Regions from separate parts of the Streptomyces sp. NPDC096132 genome, predicted to be linked through region 2. Evidence: riboswitches for the same ligand, from Rfam matches in the RefSeq annotation. Region 2 holds a riboswitch; the other holds the start of a gene.
What was found. A riboswitch is a leader RNA that binds a small molecule or an ion and turns the genes downstream of it on or off. The one in region 2 is predicted to bind glycine.

Region 1 (5,763 bases), on a different contig from region 2:
GCTGATCGAACCGCAGCGGACCCCCTCGGGGTATCGCAAGTTCAGCGCACAGGACGTCGAGCGCCTCGGCCACGTACTGAGGATGCAGCGGGACCACTATCTGCCGCTCAAGGTGATCCGGGAGTACCTGGACGCCATGGAGCGGGGCGAGGCCGTGCCTTTGCCGAGCGTGGGCCGGCAGCGGGACGGGGAGGCCGTCCCGGAGCCGGCGGAAGGGCCCACGGCGGCCCGGATCGGGCGGGCCGAGCTGTTGGCGGCCGCCGGGATCGATGAGTCCGAGCTGGTGGAGTGGGAGTCCTACGGGCTCCTCGTACCGCTGGAGAACGGCGTGTACGACGCCGAGGCCGCCACCGTGGCCTCCCTCGTCGCCGAGCTGGGGCGGTTCGGGATCGAGCCCAGGCATCTGCGGGTGATGAAGGCCGCGGCCGACCGTGAGGCGGGCCTGGTGGACCAGGTCGTCGCCCCGCTCAAGCGCCACCGCAACCCGCAGACCAGGGCCCATGCCGAGGCCCGTACGAAGGAGCTGGCGGGGCTCACGGTCCGGCTGCACGCGGCGCTGGTGCAGACCGCGCTCGGCGTCCGGTTGCCCTGAGCCACCGGTTTCGCCCTGGGCGGATCGGTCACCCGTTCCCGGCCCGACTACCCAAACGTCCCGGGCACGGCCTAGGGTTGCTGTGTGAACGAGCTCGATGTCGTAGGTGTCCGGGTCGAAATGCCCTCCAACCAACCGATCGTGCTGCTGCGTGAAGTGGGAGGCGACCGTTACCTCCCCATCTGGATCGGACCGGGGGAGGCGACGGCGATCGCCTTCGCCCAGCAGGGCATGGCCCCCGCGCGACCGCTGACCCATGACCTGTTCAAGGACGTGCTGGAAGCCGTCGGCCAGGAGCTCACCGAAGTGCGCATCACGGATCTCCGGGAGGGTGTCTTCTACGCGGAGCTGGTCTTCGCCAGCGGCGTCGAGGTCAGCGCACGTCCGTCCGACGCCATAGCGCTGGCGCTGCGCACCGGGACGCCGATCTTCGGCAGTGACACGGTGCTCGACGACGCGGGCATCGCCATCCCGGACGAGCAGGAGGACGAGGTGGAGAAGTTCCGCGAGTTCCTCGACCAGATCTCGCCCGAGGACTTCGGCACCAGCAACCAGTAGCCGGGACGTGCGCAGGACAGACGTGCGCGGGAGACGGGCCGCTCGATACCAGGAGGGCCGCTCCGTACCCGGCAATTGCCAGCGGCGTGTGAGAGCGTCCTACGGCTACTTCTCAGCGCATTCGGCTAGCCTTTCCCCGCGACGGGGTACGGGAAACCACTCCTAGGGTGATTATCACTCGGCGTGGCGAGTGTGGCGATCGTTGACGCACCCCTGGTGACTGCCTACCGTCGAGAAGGCAGGTCAAGGACGGAGGTCGGCGTGAGAAGCAGCGGCGACGGTACGGCTGGGGGTGCCCCCGGACTCGGTGTCGGGGGGAGCGGTCCGTACCCTCCCCCAAGCTCTCGGCTGCGCTCGAGCAGGGGATATCCCCAGCAGGGCAACGCGGTCGATCATGCTCCGCAGCGACCCGCGGCCGTGCCGAGCAGCGGAGGGACGACGTCCATGGCGTCCGAGCAGATCGGCTACCGCGGACCGACGGCCTGTGCGGCCGCCGGCATCACCTACCGGCAACTCGACTACTGGGCCCGCACCGGTCTCGTCGAGCCGAGCGTGCGGCCCGCGTACGGGTCGGGTACGCAGCGGCTGTACAGCTTCCGGGACGTCGTCGTCCTGAAGATCGTCAAGCGGTTCCTCGACACGGGTGTGTCGCTTCAGAACATCCGTACCGCCGTCCAGCACCTGCGGGAGCGCGGGTTCCGTGATCTCGAGCGCATGACGCTGATGAGCGATGGCGCGACGGTCTACGAGTGCAGCTCGCCGGACGAGGTCCACGCGCTGCTCCAGGGGGGCCAGGGCATCTTCGGGATCGCCGTCGGCGTGGTCTGGCGGGACGTGGAGAGCGCGCTGTCGCAGCTGCACGGCGAGCGTGTCGACACCGGTGAGACGCTCGTCGGGCACAACCCGGCGGACGAGCTGGCGCGCAGGCGCAACCGGGCGGTCTGAGGGCCCCGCCCTGGCGGGCGGGCGGCTGGGCCGCCGTGGCGGTGGCGGTGTCAGAGGTCGGTGCGGCCTCATTGTCAGTGGCGTGGTGCAGCATCGGAGATGTGAGAAACGCGCCCACGATCCTGCATCTCGACATGGATGCCTTCTACGCCCAGGCGGAGCAGGCATCCAAGCCGAGCCTGCGTGGGAAGGCCGTGATCGTGGGCGGTCTGGGGCCGCGCGGGGTGGTGGCGACCGCCTCCTACGAGGCGCGGGCCTTCGGGGTGCACTCGGCGATGCCCATGGCCCAGGCGCGTCGGCTGGCCCCGAACGCCGCCTACCTCGTGCCGCGCTTCCCCTTCTACCGGTCGATCAGCGATCAGGTGATGCGGCTGCTGCGGGCGCTGTCGCCGCTGGTGGAGCCACTGAGCCTCGACGAGGCGTTCGTGGATCTGGAGGCCGGGGGCGCGGCCTGGGACAGCGAGTCGGCGCGGCTGACCGGGGTCCGGCTGCGGGCGGACATCCGGGCCGTCACGGGCCTCACCGGGTCGGTGGGGCTGGCCGCCTCGAAGATGCTCGCGAAGATCGCCTCCGAGGAGGCCAAACCCGACGGCCTGGTGCTCATCGAACCGGGGACCGAGCGGGCGCTGCTCGGACCCATGTCGGTGCGGACACTGCCCGGCGTCGGCCCGGCCACCGGTGACCACCTGCGGCGGGCCGGGATCACCACGGTCGACGAGCTCGCCGAGGCCGGCGAGGACGAGCTCGTGCGCCTGGTGGGCAAGGCGCACGGACACGGGTTGTACGCGATGGCGCTGGCGCGGGACGACCGGCCCGTGGTGGCGGAGCGGGAGACCAAGTCGGTGTCGGTCGAGGACACCTACGACGTGGACATCCACGACCGGCTGCGGGTGGAGCTGGAGGTGCAGCGCCTGGCGGAGCGCTGTGTGCGCAGGCTGCGGGGCTCCGGTCTGTCGGGGCGGACGATCGTGCTGAAGGTGCGGCGGTACGACTTCTCCACGCTCACCCGGTCCGAGACCCTGCGCGGGCCCACGGACGATCCGGCGGTGGTGCGGGAGGCCGCCGCGCGGCTGCTGGACTCCGTCGACACCACGGGCGGGGTGCGGCTGCTCGGGGTCGGCGTCAGCGGTCTGGCGGACTTCACGCAGGAGGATCTGTTCGCGCAGGCGGCGGAGGGGGAGCGGAGCGAGGGGGCCGCCGAGGAGGAGGCCCCCGAGGAGCCCGCCAGGGAGGAGCCGACGCCGGTCGAGCGCCAGTGGCGTCCCGGGCTTGACGTGGCGCATGCCGAGCTGGGGCACGGGTGGGTGCAGGGGAGCGGGCTGGGCCGGGTCACGGTGCGGTTCGAGACACCGGAGTCGGAGCCGGGGCGCGTGCGGACGTTCCGGGTGGACGACCCGGCGCTGGCGCCTGCGGAGCCGTTGCCGCTGGTCCGGCGAAGACCGGAGGACGACGGGGATCCGGACTCGACTTTCCCGGATCCGGCTGTGGGATCCGGGAACACAGGGTGACAGTGGTTCGTTACAGAGAGTGAAGGCGCCGGGGGCTTCGCGTCCGGTGGAGAGGGTGAAGACGGGGGAGTGGCATGCGCGTGGGACTGCGGGGCGGGGCGTTTGCGAAGGCCGGCGAGGTGTCCGTGGGGCGGGGAGTCGGGATGCGGGGTGGGCCGACGGGCTCAGCCCTCGTCGGTGCCCGCCAGTCGGCCGAAGTCGTGGTCCGGGAAGGGGGGAGGGGCTGCCACGTCGAGGCCGTAGTGGTGGTAGAGCTGGAGTTCCTGTTCCGGGGAGAGGTGCCGGCCCACGCCGAAGTCCGGGGCGTCCTTGATCAGAGCCCGGTCGAAGGGGACGCGCAGGGTGCCCTCCACCAGTTCGCTGGGCTCCAGGGGGACGAAGGCGTCCCGGGAGAACAGTCCGGTGCGTATGGCCGCCCACTCCGGCACTCCGGAGGCGTCGTCGAGGTAGACCTCGTCGACGGTGCCGATCTTGGTGCCGTTGCGGTCGAACGCCTTGCGGCCGATCAGGTTGCGCGGATCGATGTCGGTCTGCACGTGCCCTCCACTTGGTCGCAACTCATCCGTAAGCACTACAAAAGAACACATTGGGACGAGCGGCCACTCGAGGAGGTCCCGTTGACCTCGCTGGTAGTCTGGCAACGGCTGCTGACCCCGTGCGGGAGAGTCCTCCGAAGATCGTCGGAGGCGCCGAAGGAGCAAATCCTCCCCGGAATCTCTCAGGCCCACGTACCGCGCGGACGAGGTCACTCTGGAAAGCAGGGCGGATGTCGACGGCGTCGACGGCCTCCGTCCTCACCGACGGTGAAAACCGGCTGCCCAAGTGGCGGCCGGTGAAGCTCTCAGGTTGAGATGACAGAGGGGGAGGCCGTCCGGGTACCCGCGCCGTGGTGCCCCCCGAAGGTCGTGTCAGACCAGGAGGCCTCAGAAATGACCGCCGATCGCATTCCGCTCTCCGAGCTCGAACAGGGAATCCCCTTCGAGCAGCGCCACATCGGGCCCGACCAGGAGGCGCGGGCCAAGATGCTCGCGCACGTCGGCTACGGCTCACTCGACGAGCTCACCGCCGCCGCGGTCCCGGACGTGATCAAGAACGCCGACGCGCTGGACCTGCCCGACGCGCGCACCGAGGCCGAGGTCCTGGCGGAGCTGCGGTCGCTGGCCGACCGCAACCAGGTCCTCGATTCCATGATCGGACTCGGCTACTACGGCACCTTCACGCCGCCGGTCATCCTGCGCAACGTCATGGAGAACCCGGCTTGGTACACGGCCTACACCCCCTACCAGCCGGAGATCTCGCAGGGGCGCCTGGAGGCGCTGCTGAACTTCCAGACCATGGTCGCCGACCTGACCGGGCTGCCGACCTCGGGTGCCTCGCTGCTCGACGAGGGCACGGCCGCGGCCGAGGCGATGGCGCTGTCCCGGCGGATGGGGAAGAACAAGAAGGGCCTCTTCCTGATCGACGCGGACGTGCTGCCGCAGACCATCGCCGTGATCGAGACGCGCGCCGAGCCGACGGGCGTGGAGGTCGTCGTCGCCGACCTCGGCGAGGGCATCCCGGCCGACATCGCCGCGCGGGAGATCAATGGCGTGCTGCTGCAGTACCCGGGCGCCTCCGGGGCCGTACGCGACATCAAGGCCGTCATCGACCAGGCGCACGGGCTCGGGGCGCTCGTCACCGTCGCCGCCGATCTGCTCGCGCTGACGCTGCTGAAGTCACCCGGTGAGCTGGGGGCCGACATCGCGGTGGGGACGACGCAGCGGTTCGGTGTGCCGATGGGCTTCGGTGGTCCGCACGCGGGCTACATGGCGGTGCACGAGAAGTTCGCGCGCAGCCTGCCCGGGCGACTCGTGGGTGTGTCCCTGGACGCGGACGGGCACAAGGCCTACCGGCTAGCGCTGCAGACGCGTGAGCAGCACATCCGGCGGGAGAAGGCCACCAGCAACATCTGCACGGCGCAGGTGCTGCTCGCGGTGATGGCCGGGATGTACGCCGTCTACCACGGGCCCGACGGACTGCGGGCGATCGCGCGGCGGACGCACCGGTACGCCACGATCCTGGCGGCGGGGCTGGCGGCCGGCGGGGTCGAGGTCGTGCACGGCTCCTACTTCGACACCCTGACCGTGCGGGTGCCCGGGAAGGCCGGGGAGGTCGTCGCCG
Region 2 (5,763 bases):
GCCTCGGTGAGGATGTTGGTGGGGATCATCATCGTCGTGTAGACGACGATGGGGGCGACGAGGTTGGGCAGCAGCTCCTTGAACAGGATGTACAGCCGACCGGCGCCCAGGGACCGGGCCGCCTCGACGTACTCGCGCTCACGCAGGGAGAGCGTCTGGCCGCGCACCACACGTCCGATGTAGGGCCAGCCGAAGAAGCCGATGACCAGGATCATCACGAACACCCGCACGCTGGAACCGGTCAGCCCCAGCAGGTCGCTCGGCATGACGGAGACCAGCGCGATGATGAACAGCAGCTGGGGGAAGGCGAGCAGGCCGTCCATGACACGGCTGATCAGGGAGTCGATCCAGCCGCCGAAGAAGCCGGCGAGGATGCCGAGGATCGTGCCGAGGATGACGGCGACGACCGCGGACAGGAAGCCGACCAGCAGGGAGATACGAGCCCCGTAGAGGATGCGGGCGAAGATGTCGCGGCCGTTGACCGGCTCGACGCCCAGCAGGTGGTCGCCGCTGATGCCGCCCAGGGATCCGGTCGGGGTGCCGAACAGCGGGTCGATGAGGTTCTCGTGATACTCGTTCGGGTCCTGGCCGAGAAGACTCGTGATGACCGGGGCGAGCAGCGCGACCACGACGAGGACGAGCACCACGATGCCGCCGGTCAGGGCGAGCTTGTCCCGCTTGAGCCGCTCCCAGGCGATCCGCCCCAGGGAACGACCCTGGACGGCCTTGGCGCCGGCGGTGGCAACCGCCGCTTCTTCAGCCGCGCTCGGGGCCGCTTCCGCGGTCGGCTCGTGCAATGGTGCCGTCATCTGGCAGGGACCCCTCTCAACCGGCGGTGACCGGCGCGCACTTGCCGCTTGTAGCGGCGTGTTCAGTCCGTCGTACACAGGGACGAAGTCCCCTGGACCGGGAGTCTTCAACGCTTTGGCGATCTGTAGCCAGAGTTGGCGGCGAAAGGATGCGTAAACGTGATGCGGGTAGATGGGTTCCGTTATCCGGACGGTGGGTAACGGGGGTCGGACGGCGACTTGTTGGGGCAGATCGGACAGAAACCGGACCAATCGCCGCCATCTACGCGCGGAGAACTCCCGTCGGTGACCGGCGCGGTCACCCAGGGGAGTCCGGAATCAGTACCTGCCGGTGGGCGGGTAGCCGTAACCGCCCGCGGGAGCCTGGGCCGGGGCGGCGGGCACATGGGCCTCACGGTCGTAGAACGCGCGGGCGTTGGCCCGCATCCACATCACGACCGGGTCGTGCTCGTCGGTCATGGCGACCGTCGACACCGGCAGCCCGTCCGGCACCGCGCCGATCGACTGCTGCATCATCGCCCGTACGGCGTCCACGGCCGGCGGCGAGGTGTCGTACACGTCGAGCCCGATGGAGAGGTAGGGCGCGCCGAGGGACGGCTGCACCCAGGCGCGGCGCAACGCGCGGACCACCGGGGTGCGGTGGGCGTTCTGCGCGAGCAGGGCGTAGAACTGGGGGATCTCGATGCCCGGTTCGGAGAGGCGGAGGGGTCCGGCGGGCTGGCGCTCCAGGCCGGTCGCGATGCGGCGCAGATCGAGCCAGGGGATGCCGACACCGCCGCCGGGGGCGTGCGGGTTCAGCCAGAGGCCGTAGTGGTCGGGATAGAGCGTGCGGGCCACGTCGACTCCGTCGACCACCTCGTACGAGCGGTTCCAGCCGCTGGCGCTCAGCTCCTGGGCGGAGGTCACGCAGGGGGCGTAGCCGTGGCCGTCCACTTCCATGTTCCCGTACTGGGCGTCCGGGGAGCCGGCCTGGCCTTGCCACAGGAGCATCCAGACCTGGCCGGAGGCGGGGGTCGCGAGCGCGCGCAGGAGGGCCTCGTAGGCGTCGTAGCGCCCGGGCGTGACCTGGCGCAGCATGTGCTCGACCTGTCCGGCCGCGATGCCGCTGGCGCTCACCGGTTACCGCCCCTTCTTCTGTGTTGCCCCGCGTATGAGAACAGCTTAAGTGGCGCCGCCGACAGTGGCCGCCCACGAGCTCGGGGGTTCTTGCGCTAGTGCCGCGGCAGGCAACGTTTGCCCGTCAAGGAGCGGCGTCCGGTGCGTGCTCTCGTCGTGCCGGCCGGAAGCCCTCGTACTGGATGTACTTGGGCTTTCGGCCGGTGCGGCGGTGGGGGTACCTCCCGCTCGAGCGAAGCCGAGAGTGGGGGAGCGTGCCGGGCGTCGCGACGGGGCAAACGTTGCCTGCCGGGGCACTAGTGAACCCTCGTATAGAACGGCCGTATCCGTTCCCTCATCCACTCCCCCACCGGATCCTGTGCCACGTCCAGCAGGATCAGGTTGACCGGCCACTTGACCGGGACGTTGCCCATGGCTCGGCCCAGGGCGTCCAGGGGGAGTTCGCGGAGGTCGCCGTCGAGGTGGGAGAGCTCGACGCCGACGAACATGACCGGGTCGGCCGTTTCGATGGCGGCGAGGCAGCGGCGGGCGGTGAGGACCACGCCCGTCGCCTCGAACTCGGCGGAGGCGGCGGCGAGGAAGTCCACCGGGTCGTCCTGCCAGTCGGGCTCGAAGAGGCGGACGCGGCCGCCGGTGGCGGGACCGTCCAGCACGGTGCGGCCGGCGCGGCACAGCTCGGCCACGGCCGGCGGGGGAAGCGGGACGCCGACCACGCCGTCCGGGTTGACGAGGATGCCGACCTGCGGGGGCAGCCCGCGGGCGAACTCCACCGCCGGGGCGATCGTGTACGACATGTGGGAGCCGACGACCTGACGGAACTGTTCCTCGGAGCTGAACACGGGCACGTAGACCTGGCCCTCCAGCTCCAGCGTGGGCAGGTCGAGCGGGCCGCTGTGCGGGCCGCCGCCGCTCGGCAGGGGCACCCAGACGAAGCTGCGGCCGAGCACCTCGACGATCCGGCCGCCGGCGCCGGGCATGCCGAGGGAGGCGGAGAGCACCTCCTCCAACTCGTTGCCGGGCCATCCGCCGTGGGGATGGGGGTGCGCTTGTGCCGGGAAGTCCGGGGAGACCGGGAAGTCCGCCGGGGGGAAGTCCATCTGCCTACCGCCTGCTGGGAACCGCTGCTGTGGCTGAAGGCTAGCGGGTACCGGGGGACTTTCCTCAGTCGTCGAAGCCCCCGTCCGCCCCGTGGGTGTCAGGTCCTGTCCCGGCCCGTGAACCCGATGCGGCTCAGGGAGTCCGCCGCGTCGCGGTCGAGCAGGACCGCCGAGCCGACTCCCGCGGGCAGCCGGCCCTTCTCCACCGCGCGGATGAGGTGGGCGGCGGCCCTGCGGTGGCGCAGGAACGCGTACCGCGAGACACCCCGGCCGCGCTCGCGCTGGCCCTCGATCGCGGTGTCCGGGGTGACGTCGAGCAGCAGCAGGTGCAGGGTGCCGCCGCGGCGGCGGGCCTCGCGGGCCAGCCAGTCGCGCACCCAGGCCTGCGTACCGCAGTCGTGCACGACGACGCCCTCGCCGGTGCGCAGGGCGCGGCGCAGTCCGGCGTAGTGGGCGAGGCGGACCAGGGGGCGGTAGACGGCGTAGGGCAGGAAGCGGGGGGCGCGGGCGTCCCAGCGGTCGCGGACGTCCTGGGAGTCGATCCGGATGCCCCGGACGGCGCGCGCCATGAGCGTGGACTTGCCGCTGCCGGGCAGGCCGGTGACCACGACCAGGTCACGGGGGCCGAACAGCAGGCCGTGCGGGCTGTGGCCGGTCCGCTCCCGCAGGTCACGGACGACGGGCACGGTGTGCGGGTCGCACGCCCGGCGGGCCCGGCCGGTCGGCTGTGCGGGCAGCGCGGGCAACGCGAGCGCCGAGGTGGTCGCGAATGCCGTGGTCCTCGCCGTGGTCCTGTCCACCGTGATCGTCCTCCCCAGAGGTTCGGGTAAGTCCCTCATCCCCATCGAGCGTAAAGAGAAGGTAATGCGCGGTGTCTAGTGTTTTCGTGCGCGTACCGACACAAGCCGGTTACAGATGCGGCCTGCCACGATCGGGTGAAGGCGTGCGATGATGTCCGCGCCAACTGCATACCGGCCGCTTGAATCCGCGCGGGAGAGTCCCCAGCAGCAGTTTCGCCGGGGCGCCGAAGGAGCAAGTCCCTCCCTTGAATCTCTCAGGCCCCGTTACCGCGCGGGCGAGGCACATCTGAAAAGCGGACCGCCGTCGCCGGTGGTCCCACCCAAGGTGCAAGCCGTGACCTGCGTTCTTCGAGACGCGGGAGGTCATGGCGAACCTCTCAGGTTCCGATGACAGATGGGGAGGAACGACCTCGCCCGTCCGCATTGGGAGACGACTGTCCGATGAGCAGTACCGCTATCCGTCGTACCGCGCTCGATGCCCTGCATCGCTCGCTCGGCGCGACGATGACCGACTTCGCCGGCTGGGACATGCCCCTGCGCTACGGCTCCGAGCGCGACGAGCACAACGCCGTGCGCACGAAGGCCGGCCTGTTCGACCTCTCGCACATGGGCGAGATCACCGTCACCGGCCCGCAGGCGGCCGCCCTGCTGAACTTCGCCCTGGTCGGCGACATCGCCTCCGTCGGTGTCGGCCGCGCCCGCTACACCATGATCTGTCAGGCCGACGGCGGCATCCTGGACGACCTGATCGTCTACCGGCTCCAGGAGACGGAGTACCTGGTGGTCGCCAACGCCTCCAACGCCCAGGTGGTGCTGGACGCGCTGGTGGAGCGTTCCTCCGGGTTCGACGCCGAGGTGCGGGACGACCGGGACGCGTACGCCCTGATCGCCGTGCAGGGGCCGCAGTCGCCGGGGATCCTGAAGGCCCTCACCGACGCCGACCTCGACGGCCTGAAGTACTACGCGGGCCTGCCCGGGACCGTCGCCGGGGTCCCCGCGCTGATCGCGCGCACCGGGTACACCGGTGAGGACGGCTTCGAGCTGTTCGTGAAGCCGGAGCACGCGGTCGGGCTGTGGCAGGCGCTGACCGAGGCCGGAGCGGGCGCCGGGCTCGTCCCCTGCGGTCTGTCCTGCCGGGACACCCTGCGCCTGGAGGCGGGCATGCCGCTGTACGGGCACGAGCTGAGCACGTCGCTGACGCCCTTCGACGCCGGGCTCGGCCGGGTCGTGAAGTTCGGGAAGGACGGCGACTTCGTGGGCCGCGAGGCGCTGGCGGAGGCCGCCGCCCTCGCGCAGGAGAAGCCCCCGCGCGTCCTGGTCGGCCTGGTCGCCGAGGGCCGCCGGGTGCCGCGCGCCGGGTACGCCGTCGTCGCCGGTGGCGCGGTCATCGGTGAGGTCACCTCGGGTGCGCCCTCCCCCACGCTGGGCAGGCCGATCGCGATGGCCTACGTCGACGCGGCGCACGCGACGCCGGGCACGTCCGGCGTCGGTGTGGACATCCGGGGCACCCACGAGCCGTACGAGGTCGTGGCGCTGCCCTTCTACAAGCGTCAGAAGTAGCCCCTCCGGTGATGCTGAGCACGTAGTCGCTGCTCAGGCACGCCTTCAGCAGTCCCCCATTCATCAGCACTCCCCCGCGTACAGGAGAATTCAGGCCATGAGCAACCCCCAGCAGCTGCGCTACAGCAAGGAGCACGAGTGGCTGTCCGGCGCCGAGGACGGCGTCGCGACGGTCGGCATCACGGAGCACGCGGCCAACGCGCTCGGCGATGTCGTCTTCGTCCAGCTCCCGGAGGTCGGTGCCACGGTGGCCGCGGGCGAGACCTGCGGCGAGCTGGAGTCGACCAAGTCGGTCAGCGACCTGTACTCCCCGGTGACCGGTGAGGTCACCGAGGTCAACGAGGACGTCGTCAACGACCCGTCGCTGGTCAACTCCGCCCC

Region 1: linked by a shared signal. The riboswitch ahead of gcvP (aminomethyl-transferring glycine dehydrogenase) and the one ahead of gcvT (glycine cleavage system aminomethyltransferase GcvT) in region 2 are both predicted to bind glycine.

The regions. Positions count from the first base shown of each region.
Region 1 is NZ_JBIWGA010000021.1:161,151-166,913, reverse strand. It holds gene ACIRF9_RS38150 (MerR family transcriptional regulator) at 1-592, shown strand, start outside; gene ACIRF9_RS38145 (bifunctional nuclease family protein) at 677-1,150, shown strand; gene ACIRF9_RS38140 (MerR family transcriptional regulator) at 1,412-2,095, shown strand; gene ACIRF9_RS38135 (DNA polymerase IV) at 2,197-3,603, shown strand; gene ACIRF9_RS38130 (PRC-barrel domain-containing protein) at 3,768-4,139, opposite strand; glycine riboswitch at 4,252-4,347, shown strand; gene gcvP (aminomethyl-transferring glycine dehydrogenase) at 4,533-5,763, shown strand, end outside.
Region 2 is NZ_JBIWGA010000026.1:47,625-53,387, reverse strand. It holds gene ACIRF9_RS41315 (ABC transporter permease) at 1-809, opposite strand, end outside; gene ACIRF9_RS41310 (enhanced serine sensitivity protein SseB C-terminal domain-containing protein) at 1,128-1,925, opposite strand; gene ACIRF9_RS41305 (enhanced serine sensitivity protein SseB) at 2,222-3,022, opposite strand; gene ACIRF9_RS41300 (AAA family ATPase) at 3,121-3,822, opposite strand; glycine riboswitch at 4,003-4,102, shown strand; gene gcvT (glycine cleavage system aminomethyltransferase GcvT) at 4,264-5,382, shown strand; gene gcvH (glycine cleavage system protein GcvH) at 5,480-5,763, shown strand, end outside.